3 regions of the Thalassotalea fonticola genome follow, and region 3 is predicted to be linked to each of the others. Evidence: predicted binding sites of a transcription regulator. Region 3 holds the regulator's gene; each other region holds the start of a gene.
What was found. The regulator FNR, encoded in region 3, switches genes on or off when oxygen is low (the NO sensors DNR and NnrR bind a similar motif). The targets are predictions, from matches to a motif close to TTGATCTAGATCAA.
Positions count from the first base shown of each region.

Region 1 (7,411 bases), 2.0 Mb from region 3:
CTGCAATATTAAATATTTGGAAAGTAAATACAGCGGCCAAGTATGCAAGAGCCAGACTCCAGAGTGCGGCGAATGTCGCCCAGCGGCTACCAACTTCATTCTTAATCGCGCCCATGGCTGCAGCACATGGTGTATAGAGTAAGATGAATAACAAATAACTGAACGCACCAATAGTGCCAGCAAATGCAGATTGCATGATGGTAATCGTGCTCTCTTCAACGCCTTGTTCAGCAGCTGCAATATGGATATCAGAAACATCACCAATATCTGTACCAAGTGGATCATCTGGTTTAATGCCGAGCAAGTTTTCCAAGACAGTGGCAGAGGCTTCATCCCATAGTTCAGCCATTGAACTTAATTGTACGCCTTCCTGTTCAGGGGCCGAATATAAGCTGTTAAACGTTGCTACAAGAGCTTCTTTGGCAAATATACCGGTGATGATACCTACACTTGCTTGCCAGTTATCTTCTTTTATACCCATAGGGGCTAGAAGAGGCGTAACTACTTGTGCACTTTGACTCAATAATGATTGCTCTGTATCTTGATGACCAAACTCACCATCCGTACCTAAGGAGTTAAAAAAGTTTAAGATACAAACAACAATAATAATGATCTTACCTGCACCTAGAAGGAAAGAACGTGTCCTTCGCCATACTCGCATTATTAAGTCGGAAAGTTTAGGCAGTTCGTATAATGGTAATTCCATGATATTTACAGAATTAGTGCCCATCAATATCGTATGTTTAAGCAATAAACCGGTAAATAATGCTGCTGCAATACCAATTAAATATAATAAAAATACTATGTTCTGCCCTGAGTCAGGAAAAAATGCTGTGGCAAATAACGCATAAACAGGTAACCTGGCACCACAAGACATAAATGGAGCCATCATAATCGTAGTAATGCGCTCACGTTCGCTATCTAATATACGCGCCGACATAACGGCAGGTACAGTACAACCAAAACCCACAATTAACGGCACAAATGCTTTGCCAGGCAAGCCAATTTTTTGCATCAAGCTATCGACAACAAACGCTGCTCTGGCAAGATAACCACTGCTTTCTAAAAGTGATAATCCAATAAATAAACAGGCAATAACAGGAATAAATGTTGCGACTGTTTGGATGCCTAACCCAGCCCCTTCGATAATCGTTAATATCCATATTGGTAAATCTAATTGGACGAGGTAATGCTGTGGGTAATCGACGAAAATGGCACCAGCAAAAATATCGAAAAAGTCGATGAATGCACTACCAACATTGATTGCAAACATAAACAACAAATACATCATTAATAAAAATACGGGTAAACCGAGTAATGGATGCAAGATGAATTTATCTAATTTATCACTAAATGAATGAGATTCTTTGGCAACAATTGTCGCTTTAGCCAATAAATCATTAATGAAGTTGTAACGTGACTGCATTATCGCGATAGTATCTTCATTATGACTTTGGCATTGATTATTCTGACAACCGCCTTGTTCTAATTCAAGTAAGTCGCAATTGTTTTCTGTTATTTGAGCTAAAATATTTTCAGGTAAAACAAGATTTTTAGGGCGAGTAGTATTGCTTTTTGAGGCCCCCATAACTGCTTCAATTTGAGCTGTAGTGTTTTTATCAAAACTGTTTACCGCAATAACAGGGCAGCCTAATTGCTCGGATAAAATATCAAAGTTTAGTTCATCAGTTTCTTTACGATCAGATTTATTTAATACCACACACATTGGCAAACCAAGCTCTAATAATTGCGTGGTTAAATATAATTGCCTTTTTAGTTGGGTAGCATCGACAACATTAATTAGGTAATCAATGTTTTCATTCTTTAGGAAGTCTTGGGTTATCGATAGATCTTTACTTTGCTGTGCTTTCGCGGTTAACGAGCTTATCCCAGGTAAATCTGACAATAGTCTTGATTGGCCAAGTAAATTACATTGTTTTTGCGTACTGGCAACAGTTACACCGGTCCAGTTTCCTGTTTTTTGTTTTGAACCAGTTAAATTATTGAAAAAAGTGCTTTTGCCGGCGTTTGCAAAACCGACCAGGGCAATATGGGAAAGTTGAGACATTAGACTAGTTCTATACCGATTTGCTTGGCAATGTTAGTAGCAAGACAAATCTTTGTGCCATGGAGGTTAAATGCAATAGGACCGTTAAATGGTGCTTTTTGCGCCATACAAATTTCAGACTTTAAGGCAAACCCCTGTTCCATTAATTGCGCGGTCAAATCAAAGTTATCTGGGAGATAACTTATTTTAGCTCGTTGGCTTTTTTGCAATTCAACTAGGGTCATAAAACTACCTTAAATAATAATGATTCTCATTACATTTTATAAAATCATGGCCATTTCAGCAATAAAATAATGAATAAATCAGATAAAAATTGATGTAAAGCAAGAAATTTAGCGTGAATTAGGCTAATTATCGCTTGGCTCTGGCGTAACGAATCCAAATATACAAACCACTGAGCGAAAGAATAATAGTTGCTAGGGCAACAATATCCATAAATAGCACCATAAAATCGCCAAAAATACGACCTGAATGTGCATCTAGCACTATTCGTTCTAACGAGAGGAACTGTGATTTATAACGTAACTTGGCAGCATCGATATCTGCACTGGAAACTTGGTCCGATTTAATCCATGAAGGTTCAGTGATGAAATCTACTTTTTGCCAATCAAGTAAGTTCTGGCCGCTTTGGTAGTAGCCAGTCTGGCTTTTTAATGTAATTGTGCTCTTGTTGGTATTAATAATCATGGCTTTAATGCCAATGGGCAGGCCATCACTTGCGGTTATCTGATCAACCAATGCATTGGTGTCATCATAAAGTGCTAATGTATTTTGACTCAACACTAGATAAAAATCTGAATACCGGCCAATAGCGATGACGCTTTCTGAGCCAGCTTGCAACAATATATCGCCGTTAAAGATATAGCCATCGCTTACACTGAACTGTTTATTCTGAAAATACCTGGTATTGCTTGGGTCTTTGATCCCGTAATGTTGCAGTAACCATTGGTTGGTAATGGCAATATGGCCAAGCTTGAAACCTTCCGTATGGTTCAGGGCGATACCTGAAATAGATAAAAAGATCAGTAGTAGCGCCGCAAAAATACCCGTTTTACGATGCCATTCACGTAAATGACGAATGAGTTTTGCGTGTAGAGTTTTTTGAGATGCTTTAACCATGGTATTTATTGCTTTGTTTGGGTTTTATTATTGAGCCAAAGAGCAAGTCGTGCGACTTTTTTTAAAGCCCTAACCGACAAAGTTGCACCGGTAATTCCATCGATATGTTGAGTTAACTGATTTTCTTCATTTAATTCGGCATTAATAAACTGCTTAGTAAAGAATTGATGACGAACTTCATCACCACGACTTTCACGAAATGCCAGTACTTTAAGATCAACAATTTTTTCGTCTTTTATATGAATGCCAATGGTGATCGGCTTTTCTTTGCCTATTTCATCCAATATCCACACTGTTGCACCATCTTGTTGCCAAAAACGTACGCGCAGTTGGTTGAACGTGCGATTCATTATGGCACTTATTGCTGTTTTATCATCAGCAGTTAACCATAAAGCCTTTGGCTTTGGCGTTTCAGCATTAAATGCTTGCGCTAAAAATTCATCATTCGACTGATAAATATCGTCAGCAAATACTGAAAATGTACTTCCAGTTAATATTAACAGAATGATGATAAATTTTTTCACGTGTATCTTTTACCTAATGCAATTGTGGTTGCTAATTTAACAAAAAACAATCGGCAATGTAGTACTATTTTTTGTTTTCTATTCATTTAAGAAATAAATTGTATTAGCCATTTATTTGTTAAATAAACAAAGTGAATAAGAGATTAGCCCTTATCCACTTAAGTGTTCATTATGCGTTATCAATCAAAATGTGATTATTTAACTTTTGACATTAAAACTGGTAACCAAAACCTAAATTAAAGCCTTTAGAATCTTTAGAACCGCCTAACTCTTCAACGTCAGCTTTAAATACTACGTTTTCATGTAAGTAGTAGTTGATACCTGCACTAGTTGACTCTACAGCGTCAGAAGAACTATCACCTGCTTGGTTGTTGTACTCAGCATAACGTGCAAATACACCAAACTCTTCATTAATTTTGTAAGAAGGCTCTACATACCAGCCTGTTTGCTCATCACGACCAAGTGAGGCAGCTTCATCACCATCAATATCCCATGTGGCGTATAATGCACGAACAGTAAAATCATTAACTTGATAAACTGCGTGTGCTTCAATTAATGTCGCAGCAGCTTCATCAACACCTGCTGCACTTTGAGTAATATCGGTTTGATATTGCACTGTAGCTGCTAATTCTAAACCTGAAATCGCTGTGTATTTTACCCGAGCTGTGTACGCTAAATTCTCAGCGCTTGCTTCAGCCACTTTTTGACGACCCTTACGGATCAAATAGGCATTCTTATTTGTTACATCATTAACTACATTTAAACCACTTGTAATTGCCGCATCAACGCTTAAACCAGGGGCGACTTTAAAGTTACCGGCAAGACCCGCTTCCCACCAAGTAGCTGGAATAATGTTCTTCTCAACACCATTACGTTCAACACCGTAGAATGTTGGTGGCTCATGAGTTTCATTAATTAGACCAACAGGTACAAGGAACAAACCTGCTTTAGTAGTGATGCTTTCGCTGTAATCGTATTCAACGTATGCCTGTTCAAGTTCAACTTCGCCTGGTTTGTCGTCACCGGCCAGTGAATGCTCTAATTCAAACTCAGAGAAAAAGCGAGTTTTTGAATCAAATTCATGACCAAAGAATAAAACAAAACGGTGAAAGTCAATTTCTGCGTCTTCATCTTCGTAGTTGTTATAGTGCAATTCACCGTAACCACCAATAGTTGTATTAGCGAAAGGGCTAGCAGATGAGTTCGCATCGATTTGATCAGCAGTTGCTTCAAGACGACTTTCAGTTTCGTTTAGACGTTTTTCTAAAGACTCTAGAACTTTTTGCTGTTCTGCAATCACATCACGCAATTCTTGAGTTTCTTCAGTAGCCATTGCATTGGTTGCAAACAAAGACATAAGCGCAGTTGCGATAATTGATTTTTTCATCGTTGGTATTCCCTGATAAAGATATTTTTAATAGATAATTATTTTATGGCGAGACTATAACGAATGTTAAATCTAAATGCAAACAATTCTCATTTGTATTTATTGATTTAGATCAAGTTTTTACTAAATGTTAAAAAAAGTCACCAAATTGCTATTTTTGTGTGAGGTTGGCAACGCCTAATAGGTATTAATTATCCTATAGGGATGAGAGATGAGGGATGAGGGGGTAGGATACAAATTGTAATCATTTTAAAAATAGAGAGGGATAAATGTGTAGAGCATAAAATAATCCCTTGAATTATCTATTAAATTATCGAAAAAATTACCCAATTTTTGAAATCCCGACTAATATTTTACTAGGGCATTTTTTATACTGTCACAGGATTTTTTTGGCAGGTCAATTTTATCAATAAAAATCAGGATGAAGCATGCGTTCAGGTAATAGTTCAGGGTTACTCTCAGCAACATTATTTCATTTAGAAAATTTTTATAAACTCTTATTAGTCATTAGCTTGTTATCATTAGCTGGCTGTGATCATGACGACGATGATGATAACGATGAAAACCCTGACACCAACATTACCGCGAATGCTGGCGTTGACCAGCAAGTAAATTCACAAGTAATTGTGACTTTATCCGGCTCTGGCTCTACAGATACCGGAACTATCAGTAGTTATGCCTGGACTCAAACCTCTGGTGATACTGTTTCCCTATTAAACTCAGACAATGCAACAGCAAGTTTCACCAGCCCAAGCAATCCAATAGATAATGCTTTAACTTTTGAACTAACTGTTACCGACTCAGAAAGCAATTTTGCCACCGATACCGTAAATATTACTGTTCAAGTTGATGGTGGCGGTGGTACAACTCCGCCAACAGCAGAAGCTGGAACCGATAAGAGCGCAATGTATGGCGATGTTGTTAATCTATTCGGCCTTGGTACCGATTCAGATGGCAATGTTGTAAGTTACCAATGGCAGCAAACATCTGGTACAGCAGTAACCTTAATCAATCCAACCTTTCCCACAACCAAATTTACAGTTCCTGATATTGAGCCTACCGATTTAGTATTTGAACTTACTGTTACTGACAATGATGGTTTAACTGCGACCGATACAGTAACTGTTTCTATTGAGGGGGAGATTGTCGAACCACCGGTAGATGGTGTGCTCCTATTTGAAACAAACTGTGGTGGTTGTCATACAGCAAATGGGTTAGGTACCCCTGGCGGGAGTGATAAAACAGGTAGAACAGCTCAGCAAATTACGGATGCTATTGCCAATGTAAGTGCGATGAATTCGTTGGACTTCTTAACAGCAGAAGAAATACAGGCGATATCAGAGGCTATAACACCTGAAACTATTGACGGCGCAGCATTGTTTGAATCTGATTGTGGTGGCTGTCATACGGGCAATGGACTGGGCTCTGGTAGCTCAGGACCGGATTTAACAAGTTATACCTTTGAGCAGTTAACTGCACGCCAAGATATGGTTGGGCATTTAACTGACCCTGAAGTGCAAGCAATTGCAGATGCACTTGTGCCTGAAATTATTGATGGTGCGGCATTATTTGAAAGTGATTGTGGTGGCTGTCATACGGGCAATGGACTGGGCTCTGGTAGCTCAGGACCGGATTTAACCAGTTATATCTTTGAGCAGTTAACTGCACGCCAAGATATGGTTGGGCATTTAACTGACCCTGAAGTGCAAGCAATTGCAGATGCACTTGTGCCTGAAATTATTGATGGAGCGGCATTATTTGAAAGTGATTGTGGTGGCTGTCATACGGGCAATGGACTGGGCTCTGGTAGCTCAGGACCGGATTTAACCAGTTATACCTTTGAGCAGTTAACTGCACGCCAAGATATGGTTGGGCATTTAACTGACCCTGAAGTGCAAGCAATTGCAGGTGCACTTGTGCCTGAGATTATTGATGGTGCACAAGTGTTTACTGATACCTGTGGTGGATGTCATACCGCGAATGGTCTTGGCTCGGGCAGTTCAGATAAGACTAATCGCAATGTTACTCAAATAATGAATGCCAGTATGACACAAGGTTTGTCCGACTTAGAATTACAGGCTGTTGAAGAAGCTATCACTAATCAAACGCAACTATTTGATGATAACTGTAGTAGTTGTCATAGCCGAGCAGATAAAGCCAATCGAAGTAGCGCTGAAATTGCCAATGCGATAGCGACAATCGGTTCAATGATGACGGCGAGTTTAGAGGTGTTAAATGAGCGTCAACTTGACGTCATTTCTACAGAGTTAATTGATGGTGCTGATTTGTTCACGAATACTTGTGGCGGTTGTC
Region 1 covers NZ_CP136600.1:4,001,448-4,008,858, forward strand. Annotated here, with positions in the region: gene feoB (ferrous iron transport protein B) at 1-2,068, opposite strand, end outside; gene RI844_RS16370 (FeoA family protein) at 2,068-2,292, opposite strand; gene RI844_RS16375 (PepSY-associated TM helix domain-containing protein) at 2,420-3,187, opposite strand; gene RI844_RS16380 (FMN-binding protein) at 3,193-3,711, opposite strand; gene RI844_RS16385 (porin) at 3,923-5,098, opposite strand; gene RI844_RS16390 (c-type cytochrome) at 5,527-7,411, shown strand, end outside.
Region 1: a site for FNR is predicted at 2,382-2,395, ahead of RI844_RS16370 (FeoA family protein). Genes of this name have one in related genera too.

Region 2 (7,411 bases), 200 kb from region 3:
TTTATTGATGCTTTTATGATTTATTTGAATTAATTGCCTAATTAGAGCATTTGCGGCAATTTATCATTGGCTTGTTTATAAAACACTGTTAGATTGCACTTATACCAACTCCATTAAATAATTGACCAATTTAGAACTATGTAATAGTCGGGAGAACAAGCCAAATTTATTTTATATAGTTATTTCTATATTAAACCAATTTGGCGCAGTTATCGCGGCTATTACAAGTTCCCAAAGGGCGAGTTTAAAAGGCTTATCTACTGCGTTATTGATTTTGACAAGGGAACAACCATTCTCTGTAATCAATGCCTTGTATATAATCCTTTTAATTCTCGCTAAATGATCAATTATTTAATGGACTTGGTATTAATAACCTAACTAAGACAATTACCCGTAAAGAGAATAACATGCTTTATCAAACTGATGACGTTCGTATTAACAAACTTAAAGAACTTTTACCTCCTGTCGCTTTACTCGAGCGCTATCGTATGAATGAAAAAGTTGCGAAAAGTGTTGTTGGTGGTCGCGACGCTATTAGTAACATCTTAAATAATAAAGACGATCGTTTGTTAGTGGTTATTGGCCCATGTTCAATACACGATCCTATTGCGGCGCTTGAATATGGCAGCCGTTTAAACAAATTACGCAATAAATACAAAGACAGCCTTGAAATTGTGATGCGTGTTTATTTTGAAAAACCGCGTACTACGGTGGGCTGGAAAGGGCTAATCAATGACCCTAATTTAGACGGTAGTTTCCAAATCAATGAAGGCTTACGTATTGGTCGTAAATTGCTACTAGAATTAAACGACATGGGCTTACCAACTGCCGGTGAATACTTAGATATGATCACCCCGCAGTATATGGCCGATCTTATGTGTTGGGGAGCAATTGGCGCTCGCACCACAGAATCACAAGTACACCGTGAATTAGCTTCTGGTTTATCTTGTCCTGTTGGCTTTAAAAATGGTACTGATGGCACGATTAAAGTTGCCATAGATGCGATAGGCGCAGCCAGTGCTCCGCATCACTTTTTATCAGTAACTAAACTAGGCCATTCAGCTATTGTTGAAACCAAAGGTAACCCTGATTGTCACATCATTTTACGTGGCGGTAAAAAGCCTAATTATCAAGCGGAAGATGTTAACGCAATTACTGAACAGCTAGAATCGGTAAATTTACCTGCTAAAATTATGGTAGATTTCAGTCATGCCAACTCAAGTAAAAAGTTTGAGAACCAAATGCTTGTTTGTGATGATGTATGTACGCAAATGACCAGCGGTAATGAATCAATCTTTGGTGTAATGGTTGAAAGCCACTTGGTAGAAGGTCGTCAAGATATTGTTGATAATAAAGTTGAAACTTATGGTCAAAGTATCACCGATGCCTGTATTGGCTGGCAAGATACTGAAGTATTATTAGAGAAACTGGCGAAAGCTTCTACTCAACGTATGCAGGGCTAATTATGGTTCTAATTGATAAAAACAGTGTAAAACTTTCTGATGAGCAACGTTATGAATTGTTCATGCAGAATTTAATGAGCGAGCGTCAAACGTGGATCTTAACCGACGAACACGGCGCGGTAATGCTTACTGAAAATGAAGAAGATTACGTGCCATTTTGGCCGACAGAAGAAACTGCTTCATTATGGGCGACTGACGAATGGGACCACTGTCAGCCAAAACTTATCAGCTTTGATGAGCTAAAAGAAAAATGGTTACCGGGTATGGAAGAAGATGATTTATGTTTAATTATTTTCCCAACCACCCAACTAACCGGGCAAGTATTTTACCCTTGGGAATTCAATCAGGTATTAGATAAAAAACTCACAAAATTAGCTCGAAAGAATTAACCTCACGCAACAATAACTTCCCTAAAGGCGCCATTATAGCGCCTTTTAATTAATATCCTTTTTCATTTGATCTAGATCACATTGAGGGTGTTTAATTAAAAGAAAAGCCTCCTATACCCTATAATTTAAAGTGTAATACCGTTTAAATTTTACGGCTAAAAACACCACTGTTCTAAGCAATTTACTTGATTAAATGAAGGAGTATAGTAATGAATAAAGTTTTATATACTGTTGGTATTGACGGTAGTGAATGGAGTTACAGAGCTGTTGAGCGCGCTATACACCTTGCCGAATTTACTGATGCCAGAGTGAAGCTTGTTTATGTTTTGCAATGGCCACACATAACACCCATTAGTGTGGGCGGCGTGGACCCTTTTGTTTTTAACCGTGAAGATGAAGAAAAACGAATTAATGACAAGGTAATAAAGCCATTAATTGCTAAATTTAGTGAAAAAAATATCCCCCTTGAAAGTGAGTTGATTTTTGGTGAGCCAGTGCACGAATTGAGTAAGCAAGTTAAAAATGAACACGCCAATATGCTTTTTCTAGGGCGTAGGGGGCGTTCAGTCTTTGGAGATTTAGTACTCGGTAGTGTTGCCAATAAATTAGCTCATGTTGTTGGTATTCCCGTTGTGCTAGTGCCTTAATTATTATGGTTTTATCAGATTGTTTCTAGCAGTGTATTTTAGGAATATCTTGCCATTGGCTGGTAAATCTTGGCGACATAAACTCGCGTCGCATATGAAATTTCTCTGTGTTCATTGCGCCAAGTTGTAATGTGCCTGAGCCATAGCGGTTATTAATGGCATCAAGGCACTGCATTAATTCAATATTGTTAGTGTCTTTGGCAAATAAATCAGGCTGATAAATATTGGTATCTAATTCTATTGCGCCAACGCCACAACGATAAAATCTAACTCCAGGGTAGTATATTTTTTGCACCGCGGTTGCTACACAGGAGGCAATGTATAAAGTGTTATCGGTTGGTGAAGCAAACTGCACCTGCACAGCGTTTTTGTAATAGTCATCATCGTGCGGAGAGCTTGAAGCAAAGACACTGATACGTTTGATCAGTGATTGTTGCTCACGGACTTTTTTGGCAACAATGTAGGCGTGAAATACTAATGCCGATCTCAACGCATTAAAATCAGTTAGACGCTGGCCAAATGAACGGGTTGAAAATATTTCTTTTTTAGCCTGCTTTACATCATCCCATGACAAACAACTGATACCATTTAATTCGTTAATGGTGCGTTCCACCAACACTGAAAACTGTTTACGCATTTGTTTCGGATTTTGCTTGGCCAAATCAAACGCCGACTTTACCCCAAGCACGTTAAGCTTAGCGCCAAGCTTTGAACCTATCCCCCAAACTTGTTCAACCGTCATGCGTTGCAAAATATCTTTTTTATGAGTATCGGCTATGGCAACGCCATTAAAGCCACTGAGTTTTTTGGCGGCATGATTCGCGGCTTTGGCTAATGTGGGCGTAGAGCCAAAGCCTACACCCACAGGTAAACGAGTTTCTTTCCAAATAGCTTTGCGTATTTGCTGACCATAATCGTGCCAATCATTAATACAGGCATAATTGTTAAAAGACAGAAATGCTTCATCAATCGAGTAGATATGCTGGTTGTCACAAAATCGCGATATAACATTCATCATCTTTTCTGATAAGTCAGCATATAACTCATAATTTGATGAGCGTACGACAACACTGTGCTTTTCTAAAAAATTTTTTACTTGAAAGTAAGGCTTAAATTTAGGAATGCCAAGCTTTCTGGCAATAGGGCAAACAGCACAAATACAACCATCGTTATTGGTTAGCACCACAACCGGACGGTTTCTTATGCTTGGATCAAAAACCTTTTCTGCCGAAGCATAAAAAGATACCGCATCAACTAAAGCATACATGCGATGATTTCTGGCGCTTGCTGATGTAAGCGAATAGAACGGGTAACGACACCTTCAATTTGAAAGTCATCACCACGGGTAATGGTAACAGGCGAGTGTGTTGATGATGCTGAAACTAACCTTGCTTGTACTTTATCGAGAATTTTGCAAACAAAGCAACCATTGTAGTTAGCGACTATCACATCGCCGTTTTTACAATTCAGTGACCGATCAACAATTAAAATATCACCATCATAAATACCTACGCCTTGCATCGAGTCACCACTGGCTTGGCCAATGAAGGTGGCATCGGGATGATTTATCAATAGTTGATCTAATGATAAACCTAGCTCTTTGTATTCTGCTGCAGGAGATTCAAAGCCAGTAATTCCAGCTTCTGCATATATCGGAATTATTTTCATAAGCACCTATACTGTAAATATGTACAGTATAGGTGCTTTGAAGGAAAAAAGAAACAATCTGTTGTTCAATAAGTAGAGAAAACGCTTGCTAAAATACGTCTCTACAAATACATCCAACTTAAAACAAATGACAAGGTGACCCACATTAAAATAATAAGTGGTATGCCTACACGCATGAAGTCAGAAAACTTATAACCACCTGCATTCATTACTAATACATTGGTTTTGTAAGCCATTGGTGTGGCAAAGCTTAAGTTAGCGCCAAATAATACCGCTAATACAAACGGCTCTACCGGTACGTTTAGCTGATTAGCAACCGATATTGCTATAGGCGTACCTATAACTGCAGCAGCGTTATTGGAAACAATGTTGGTGAGTACAGCAAGCAGCAGCATTAACGCTGACAAAATACCTGCCGGAGGCAAATCAAACGCTAAGGCAACAAACATTTGTGCCATATATTCAGCGCCACCTGTTTTCATCATCGCTGCACCCAGTGCCAGTGATGCCGCAACGATGAGGATCACTTGGCTACTTAATGCTGAAGATGCATCATCCCAGTTAATACATTTTGTTGCTAATAATATCAATACGCCACAGAGAGAGCTTACTGCAATGGGCAATAGCCCTAAAGCCGCGACTAAGATTACAGAGATAAGAATGCCAAGAGCAAGGGGAGCTTTTTTAGAGTAGGGCAAGTTTGCCGCGCCATCAATAATAAGCAAACCACGCGCTGCCTTCAGGACATTTACTTGCTCATCGTCACCTTGAACAAGTAGTACATCGCCTGTTTGAATTGGCACCTTATTTAGACTTCTGCGGCCAAGGTCCATGGCTTTACCATCACGATGCAGAGCTAATACGGCTACACCAAAACGCTCTTTAAAATTAGCTTGCTTTAAGGTTTGGCCATTAAGGCCAGACGATTGTATAACGACAATTTCGGCTAAGGTTTGTTTTTCTTCAACTAAAGGGTGCTCAGAGTCTACTTTATGTTTCTCGGTATGCAATGTCGCGTTTAAAACGGTTTCATATTCTTTTAACCTGTCTGGATAATCTTTAACTTTTAAGCGATCGCCGGCTTTAATTTTTGTATCGGGTAGGGGAATAACATTGCGGTAATCGGGTTTACGTTGAATAAACTCTATCAACATTTGATTATCGGTAAGCTTTCTTATTTCAGCAACGGTTTTACCTACACATGAGCCTTCTTCATTTATATTTAAATATCCGCCAAAGATCCTCGGAGATGTATCAGGTAAAGAAGGCGTACGATCAGGAATAATTCTTGGTGCAATTAGCCACAAATATATAATAGCGATTGCGGCAGCGATTAAAGCCGGCGGGGCAAAGTCAAACATACCAAAACGGCGAAAGCCCATATCACTGGCAACACTGACAACTAAGAGATTGGTCGATGTACCTATCGTTGTTGTCATACCGCCTACCAATGTAGCCAGCCCCATTGGTAATAACATCGGTGAAGAGTCAGTTTTTGTCCGTATCGCGACACTGATTAATATCGGTAAAAATAACACTACAATAGGCGTGTTATTTACAAACGCACTTAATGTTCCGGCAACAAGTAAAGTAACCAATAACGAGAGAGTAGGGCTTATTTTCCAGAGCTTGGCTAAATTACGGCCAATAGGTTCAAGTGCACCTGTTCTTACTAAAGCATGACCGATGATCATTAATCCACAGACGGTTACAAGGGCTTCATGACCAAAGCCATAAAAAAGTGAAGATGGCTCTAAGTGAACGCCATTATCTTCAAACGGAAAGACAGTAAATACCAACGCTAATATAGCGATTACCGCTAAAGAAGAGGTTTGTAGAGGAATATCATCACGACGAAAAAAATATAAGGCGATAATCGTTATTAGCAACATCGCTAAGGCATGATTATTGGGGAGATCAGGTATAGTCATTTAGCACTCTTTGTTATTGGTAAAGTTAACTTAACTGGATTAACTCCAATTAACTATAATCGATTTTTAATAACGTACAGAATTTTGATGCTATATGATCTTAGCTCTTATGCCAATAACTTATTTTAGGTTATTAATTCTTATAAGTTTTTTCTTAAAAGTAGAGGAAGAATAAAAATAGATATAAAAAACAGCTGTAAAGGTTTTAACTAAACCTCTGTTGATGAGATAATTAGTTTAATTGTTCAATCTCTGCATACCTTAAGGAAAGAAATGAGCTTAGTAAACACGACTGAAAACACCACTGTTCCATTGTTTATTGTTTGCCAACAAGACTTTGAAAGTTGGTTGTTGAGTGAAACTAAACAAGTACAAACATGGCTAAAACAAACGAAAGCAAATAATGGCGTATCATTAATTCCTGATACATCAGGAAAACTACAAAAAGTGGTTGTGGTTCTTGAAAATCCCAGCCACTATTTTTCCTGCGGCGACCTCGCTAAATTGTTACCGATTAATCATTACCAATTGCATGCCGATGAAGAATTACAAGAAGCGATTGCCTTTGGTTGGGTAATGGGCTGTTATCAATTTGATTTATACAAAACATCTTCACCAGTTGCTACATTAGTGATAGATAATAAGAGCTTAGTTGAAAAAGCATTAAGATTTGCTAATGCCAGTTCTTTAGTACGTGATCTTGTTAATACGCCTGCAGCAGACATGATGCCAGAAAACTTAGGACAAACAGCGCTTTCTCTAGTAGAACAATATGGTGGTACTGTAGAGCAAGTTATCGGTGACGAATTATTAGCGCAAAATTACCCAACTATTCATGCAGTAGGGCGTGCAAGTGTGCATCAACCTAGGTTGATTGACTTAACTTGGGGCAAAGCTGGTGATCCATTGATTACTCTGGTTGGTAAAGGTGTATGCTTTGACAGTGGTGGCTTAGACATTAAACCGAAAGCGGGCATGCGCAACATGAAAAAAGATATGGGCGGAGCGGCTCATGTGTTGGGGCTAACTCAATTAATCATGTCGCATAATTTACCCGTGCAATTACGTGTACTTATTCCTGCGGTTGAAAATGCTGTGTCGAGTAATGCGTTGCGCCCTGGTGATGTAGTTACTACGCGTAAAGGTTTAACGGTAGAAATTGACAATACCGATGCAGAAGGTCGCTTAGTATTATGTGATGCATTAGATGAGGCAAATAATGACAATCCTGATTTACTGATTGATTTTGCCACGTTAACCGGTGCTATGCGCGTTGCGCTTGGAACAGAGTTACCGGGTTTCTTTGCTAATAA
Region 2 covers NZ_CP136600.1:865,307-872,717, forward strand. Annotated here, with positions in the region: gene aroG (3-deoxy-7-phosphoheptulonate synthase AroG) at 408-1,463, shown strand; gene RI844_RS03515 (DUF2750 domain-containing protein) at 1,466-1,852, shown strand; gene RI844_RS03520 (universal stress protein) at 2,062-2,499, shown strand; gene RI844_RS03525 (Y-family DNA polymerase) at 2,525-3,766, opposite strand; gene RI844_RS03530 (LexA family protein) at 3,754-4,167, opposite strand; gene RI844_RS03535 (SLC13 family permease) at 4,269-6,098, opposite strand; gene RI844_RS03540 (leucyl aminopeptidase family protein) at 6,372-7,411, shown strand, end outside.
Region 2: a site for FNR is predicted at 1,919-1,932, ahead of RI844_RS03520 (universal stress protein). Genes of this name have one in related genera too.

Region 3 (7,411 bases):
GACAAGGGAACAACCATTCTCTTCAATCAATTACTTGCCTATAAGCCTTTTAATTCTCACTGAGTGGGAAGTAACTTAGTCAACTTGGTATTATTAGTTTTTATTTATTTATAATTTTATTAAAAATATAAATAAGTAAAAATTTATATCGAGAATCACCCTCTTTATCGTTGATTAAATACACGGTAAAATAGCGCCTCAAATTAAACGAGAAACAATTTATGAAAACAGCTTGGTACAAAGAGCCATGGGCTTATTTAGTCTTCGGCCTTCCTTTAATTTCAGTTGTCGTTGGCACTACAGTTTTTTTTATCGCCAATAAAAATGCTGATACTGTAGTCGTTGATGATTACTATAAAAAAGGCAAAACCATTAACCAAGATATTCGTAAGTACAAGCTTTCACAAAAACTAGGCATACGTTTTGATATGCAAATTTCAAACAATGAGGTTATATTAAAACCAACCGGCATTGAAAAAACATTTCCTGTCCTTAACGTTAATTTTTATCATGTTACCATTGCTGAACGTGACTTTTCAGTAAAATTAACACCTGATGGTAACGGTTGGATGCGTCAAAGCTTTGATCAAAATGTCGAGGGAAAATGGCGAGTGCTAGTTACTCCATATGATAACAAATGGAAAATGCAAACTACTGTAGCCCTACCGCAATCGCAATTTTCCGAGTTTGAATTACAGTACTAATGAATAAACCATTTAAATGAATAATAAAAACTGCTTTCATTGTGGCGAAATAGTCCCGCCGGGTTTTTCCTTATCTGTGCTCATCGACAACAAAATGCAAGATATGTGTTGTATCGGTTGCCAAGCGGTAGCTACAGCAATAGTTGAAAATAATCTTGAAGACTATTACCGGTTTCGCAGTGAAAAAGGTAATAAAGTTGATGCACAAGTTCCCGACTCTCTATTAAATAATCAATTTATTGATGATGAAAATTTACAAACCGAATTCACTTTCGATGTGGATAATTGCAAAGAAACAATACTGTCTATCGATGGTATGTCTTGTGCGGCATGTGCGTGGTTAATTGAAAAACAATTATCGCAACAAAGCGGCATAGCTAAAATACAAGTTAACGCCACAACACAAAGAGCAACTGTTGTTTGGCAAAATGAGTTGATCAAACTCAGTGATATTTTGACGGCAATTAATCAAATTGGTTATCAAGCACTACCGTTTAAAGCAAATCTAGCTGAACAACGTAATAAACAACAAGCTAAAGCCTTTATACGCCGCCTTGGTGTTTCTGGAATTTTAACCATGCAAGTAATGATGATTGCTTTTGGTTTATATTTTGGCGCATTTAGTGATCTGGCTGAGCATAATTTGGCTTATTTGCGCGGCACGAGTTTTGTTCTCACTCTCCCAATAGTTACTTTCGGTGCGTTTCCTTTTTACACTGGTGCTATATCAGCATTGAAAGCCCGTAGGTTATCAATGGATGTTCCTGTATCAATTGCCATTGTATTAGCGTTTTGTGCCAGTACTTGGGCAACATTTACTCGCTCGGGCGAGGTGTATTTTGAATCATTGGCAATGTTTACCTTTTTATTGCTTATTGGTAAATATTTAGAGTTTAGAGCGCGTGCAAAAGCCGCTGAAGTATCGGCTAACTTACTAAAACTCATGCCTTTAACGGCAACGAAATTACTCACCGTTAATAACCAAGTACAAGAGCAAGTGATCAGTGCTAAACAATTAGAATTAACCGATATAGTCATTGTTAAACCAGGAGAAACCATTCCTGGAGATGGATTAATACTGACTGGCCAGTCAAGTGTTAACGAGGCTATGCTTACTGGCGAGCACTCGCCAGTACAAAAATCTAAAGGCGCAACGGTTTTTGCAGGCACAGTAAATGGTGATGGCAACTTAACCATAGAAATTATTAAAACTAATTCAGACAGTTTTCTTACTAATTTGATCCGTTTAAGTGAGTCTGCACAGGCGCATAAACCAGCTATAGCTAAATTATCTGATCGTATCGCTCAATACTTTGTCGCATTAATATTGTTAACCGCAATTGCTACTTCCATTTACTGGACCATACATTCACCCGAAGAAGCATTTTGGATCACCCTTTCGGTTTTGGTAGCTACCTGCCCATGTGCGCTTTCTCTTGCCACACCCACAGCACTAACTTGCGGCACAATTAGGCTTAATAAAGACGGCATCATGATTAAAAATGCCCACGTATTAGAAACCATGCCAAAAGTAAATTGCTTTGCTTTTGATAAAACTGGCACGTTAACCAATGGTGTGTTTGCTATAACCAAAGTTAATTTACTTAATAAACAATACGACAAAGAAAGTGTGCTAGCCATTGCTGCGGCTTTAGAAGCTCATTCTGAACACCCTTTAGCAAAGGCATTCAACCAATACAGAAACCACGATATCAATGTTAATGATGTCGAAGTGGTTCCAGGTTGCGGTGTTAAAGGCACTAAGGATGGTCATCAAATATGTATTGGAAAGATAAGCTGGATAGAAGAGAGCTTATCTGTTGACGCTTGTTATAATAAATCACAGTGCTTACTCACCGTAGATAATATTCTTGTTGCTGCGTTTTATATGCAAGATACTTTACGTACTAATACTAAGTCAGTGATCAACAGCATGCGTTTATCCAACATTGAAACGATGTTGATCAGTGGTGATAATAAGGCTGGGGTTAACGGTTTTAATCAGCAAGTAAAACTCGATCAAAGCTTTGACACCTGCAGTGCCAATGACAAGCTGAAAATTTTGGCTGATAAACAAAATGCAGGTAAAACTGTCGCAATGGTTGGCGATGGCGTAAACGATTCACCAGTGTTTGCCCAAGCTCACGTATCGATTGCTATGGGAAGTGGTACAGAGATAGCGAAAAGTGGCGCCGACGTGATTTTAGTGAACAATCATCTTGCAAGCCTGTTAAGGCTTAAAGCTATTGCGTTGAAAACCTCGAATATCGTTAAACAAAATTTTGCCTGGGCATTGGCCTACAACGCCATTATTCTGCCGTTAGCGGTGTGTGGTTTTATCACCCCTTATATGGCAGTATTAGGTATGTCAGCAAGTTCGATTATTGTTGTTACTAATTCATTAAGATTATTAAAGTAGCTATTTTATGAGTGTTATTTATATCCTTATTCCTATTGCCATTATTTTTACCGCTATTGCAATTTATTTATTTTTTTGGGCGGTAAAAACAGAACAGTTTGACGATTTGGAAAAACAAGGCATGAGCATTTTGTTTGATGATGAACCGGTAAGTAATAAAATTAGCAGCACTGCCACCGATACAAATAAATCAAATGAATCTGAACTCCAAGATAACACCAGCCACTCAAATAAAGCTGACAAATAACTCCATATGGAATTAGACTTTTTATCCGCATTTTTAATTGGTATTGCAGGTGCGGGGCACTGTGTTGCTATGTGTGGTGGCATAACTACAATGCTGACAGCCTCAATAGCAGACAAAACCAAGGCCAGTATCAGCCTAATTTTCGCTTACAATTTTGGTCGCATTTTTTCTTATTCAGTTGCAGGTGCAATTGCTGGATTTACCGGCTCTTTAGCTGCTAAGTCGCTCGGTTTTCCGATATTATGGTTAAAAGTTATCGCTGCCTTATTCGTGATATTTTTAGGGCTTTATATTGCCAAGTGGTCTTTCGTTCTAGCAAAAGTAGAAAATATTGGTAAGTTTCTGTGGAGATACTTACAACCACTGAGTAAGAACTTTATCCCGGTAAAAAATGTTAAACAGTCTTTACTGTTAGGTATGGTGTGGGGTTGGTTGCCTTGTGGTTTGGTCTATTCCACCCTAACTTGGTCTATTGCCAGCGCGACATGGCAAAATGGCGCATTAATAATGCTAGCTTTTGGCTTAGGTACATTACCTGCATTACTTACTTTAGCTTCAGGTTATAAATTTGTAACCGAAATGTTACGTTCTGATCTAATTCGTACATTAACAGCTATTTTACTGATTTTTTACGGCTTATTTTCGTTATTTATTGCCCTAAATCAAATATTTTAGTACCCTGCACCACATTAAATATGGAAATAGCTGTAATAATATGCCTCAAATAATACCGATTGCAAATAACATTAAGTGTCAGAACTGTAGTATCAGTGAACTTTGTTTACCATTTAGTTTAAATGAAACCGAGTTGAACTTACTTGATGATATTATTCAACGTAAAAAACCAATCCAGAAAAATACGCAAATATTTAAAGCTGGCGAACAATTGCATACTCTATATGCAATACGCTCTGGTACCTTTAAAACATTCATTATTTCTGAGCAAGGCGAAGAACAGATTACCGGTTTCCATTTAGCCGGCGATTTAATGGGCTTTGATGCCCTTTCAGCCAAAAGCCATCCGAGCTTTGCTAAAGCGTTAGAAACATCAATGGTATGTGAAATACCGTTTGAAGTACTCGATACACTATCAAGTAAAATTCCTAAGCTTAAAGCCCAAATGATGAGCTTAATGAGCGACGAAATACAGTGTAACAGCGAAATGTTACTATTGTTGAATCGTAAAAATGCCGAAGAAAAGTTAGCAACATTTCTTGCTAATTATGGCCGTAGATTAGGTAACCGAAATTTGTCATCCGTTGAATTTAACTTACCAATGACCCGAAGCGAAATTGGCAATTATATTGGTTTAACCATAGAAACAATCTCTCGTTTAATGACCCGCTTTCAAAAAGAAGGCTTGATCAAAGTAGAGAACAAATTCATTACTATACTAGATAAAGATGCCTTATTAGAACTGGCCGGATACACTAAGTAAACTTCCTCCTCTCATCTCTTTATGCGTTGATTTATACTTGATTTAAATCAACGCGTTAATAAACCTTACATAAATTTTCAATACATATTTGTAACAATCGCCAGTTCATATTAAGCTTATATCAGCTTAATTATTTTTATATTGGTGAACGTATGGAAAGTTATCAGAATATATTAGTCGTTATTGACCCTACAACTGAAGAACAAAAAGCATTAGCACGGGCATGTACTCTGGCTAAACATTCAGGAGCTAAGGTCACCGCATTTTTATCTATTTATGATTTTTCCTATGAAATGACCACAATGCTATCCGGTGAAGAACGTGAGGCTATGCGTGAAACGGTAGTTAAGGGTAGAGAAAATTGGCTAACTGATTTGATCGAAGACTTTGATTATGACATTCAAACTAAAGTGATTTGGCATAATCGCCCTTTTGAAGCCATTCTTGCTGAAGTAAGAGATAATGCCTTTGATGTGGTCATTAAAAGCACACACGAGCACCCTACCTTACAATCAGTTATATTTACCCCAACAGATTGGCACCTTATTCGTAAGTGTTGGGTACCATTATTGTTAGTTAAAGAACACACCTGGCCTGATAATGGTCATATTCTAGCTGCAGTAAACGCTGGTAGCGAAGAAGAAGAACATCAATCACTGAATAACAAAATTTCTGAAGAAGCAATCAATCTAGCTAAACTCATTAACGCTGACGTACATTTTGTAAATTCATATCCAGGCACACCAATAAATATTGCCATAGAAATACCTGAATTTGATGCCAACGAATACAACGATGCAATGAAACAACACCATGTTGATGTAATGAAAGAACATGGTGACAAATACAATATGGCTGAGCAGTACTTACACGTAGAAGAAGGCCTGCCAGAGGATGTTATTGAAAAAGTTGCCAACCAAATTGATGCTGAATTAGTGATCTTAGGCACAATTGGCCGCACAGGGTTATCAGCAGTTCTTATTGGCAATACTGCCGAGCATGTAATTGACAGACTTAATTGTGATCTATTGGCATTAAAGCCAGATGGTTACCAATCGCCCTTCCTTAAATAAAACCTCTATCGTTCTCATTTCTCCGTTATAAGCATTATTAGCTATATTATTAATGCTTTTAACGTCAGATAGCCTTAGGTATAATGCGCGCCTTGAAGATAACTATACGGTACGCAACATGTCACTACAGACGCTAAATCACCCATTAAACGATTCTGACATTAAAATTGCAAAGCAACAATTAGCAAAACTTGCTAAGCGCTTTCGCCATCATGTAGGTAAAGCAATCAGCGATTACAACATGATTGAAGATGGTGACAAAGTCATGGTGTGCTTATCTGGTGGTGCCGATAGTTATACGATGCTTGATATTTTGCTAAAGCTTAAAGCTTCTGCACCAATCCACTTTGATATTGTTGCGGTAAATTTAGATCAAAAACAACCAGGCTTTCCTGAACATATTCTACCAAACTACCTTGAAGATTTAGGCGTTGAATACCATGTAATAGAAGAAGACACTTACTCTATTGTTATGGATAAAATACCAGAAGGCAAAACCACCTGCAGCCTTTGCTCACGCTTACGTAGAGGGATTTTATACAGCACGGCAAAAAGGTTACACGTAACCAAAATCGCCCTAGGTCATCATCGGGATGACATGATTGAGACACTTTTGTTGAACATGTTCTTTAATGGTAAAACTAAAACCATGCCCGCTAAACTTGTATCTGATAATGGCGAGCATGTAGTAATACGCCCACTGGCTTATTGCAAAGAAAAAGAGATTAAGCAGTATTCTTCATTAAAACAGTTCCCTATTATTCCATGCAATTTGTGTGGCAGTCAGCCAAACTTACAAAGACAAAATGTTAAAGCCATGCTACAAGACTGGGATGTTAAATTTCCCGGCCGGGCAGAATCTATTTTCACTGCATTACAAAATGTAGTGCCTTCGCATTTAGCTGATCAGCAATTATTTGACTTTAAAAACGTTGATTTAAATACCGGTGTAATCAATGGCGGCGACATAGCGTTTGATAAAGAAGAAATAAACTCAGCAGCAAGCTTTGTTCAACCTAAATTTGAGCAAGGTGATCTGGTAAACATTATTGAAATTAAATAATTCAGCTTTTTACCTAACTCACATTCACCTTAAAAGGCTAGTTTATTTATACAATTAAAGCCCCGGTTAACATATGTTATGGGGCTAAGCACTACTTTATAGCTTCTGTTATTTTCTTCTTAGTTAATTTCATATTAATGCGTACAAAAATTTCTTTACGTATAAAAGTAACAATTATAAAGCTGTTCATTGCTGTACCGAATATTGAACTGACAATAAGCATTATTAAGTACCATGTTGGCATTCTTGCACCGTCATGTAAAAACCGAGCAATGTATTTTAATTGATAAGCTAGGCTTTTCTCTTTAAATGTTTGCGCCGATTGTAATTGGCCATTATGTAGGTCGATTTTTATGGTGTCGGTTTGTTGTAAACCGAACATGGTATCGTCATTAAAACTTAGTGAGTATATATAACTATCCCCTTCCTTAGTTCGAGGTTTTGATATCGACACTAGCTTTGATTTT
Region 3 covers NZ_CP136600.1:1,063,487-1,070,897, forward strand. Annotated here, with positions in the region: gene RI844_RS04440 (FixH family protein) at 222-704, shown strand; gene RI844_RS04445 (heavy metal translocating P-type ATPase) at 721-3,123, shown strand; gene ccoS (cbb3-type cytochrome oxidase assembly protein CcoS) at 3,131-3,370, shown strand; gene RI844_RS04455 (sulfite exporter TauE/SafE family protein) at 3,377-4,045, shown strand; gene fnr (fumarate/nitrate reduction transcriptional regulator Fnr) at 4,086-4,808, shown strand; gene uspE (universal stress protein UspE) at 4,961-5,881, shown strand; gene ttcA (tRNA 2-thiocytidine(32) synthetase TtcA) at 6,000-6,944, shown strand; gene RI844_RS04475 (PepSY-associated TM helix domain-containing protein) at 7,036-7,411, opposite strand, start outside.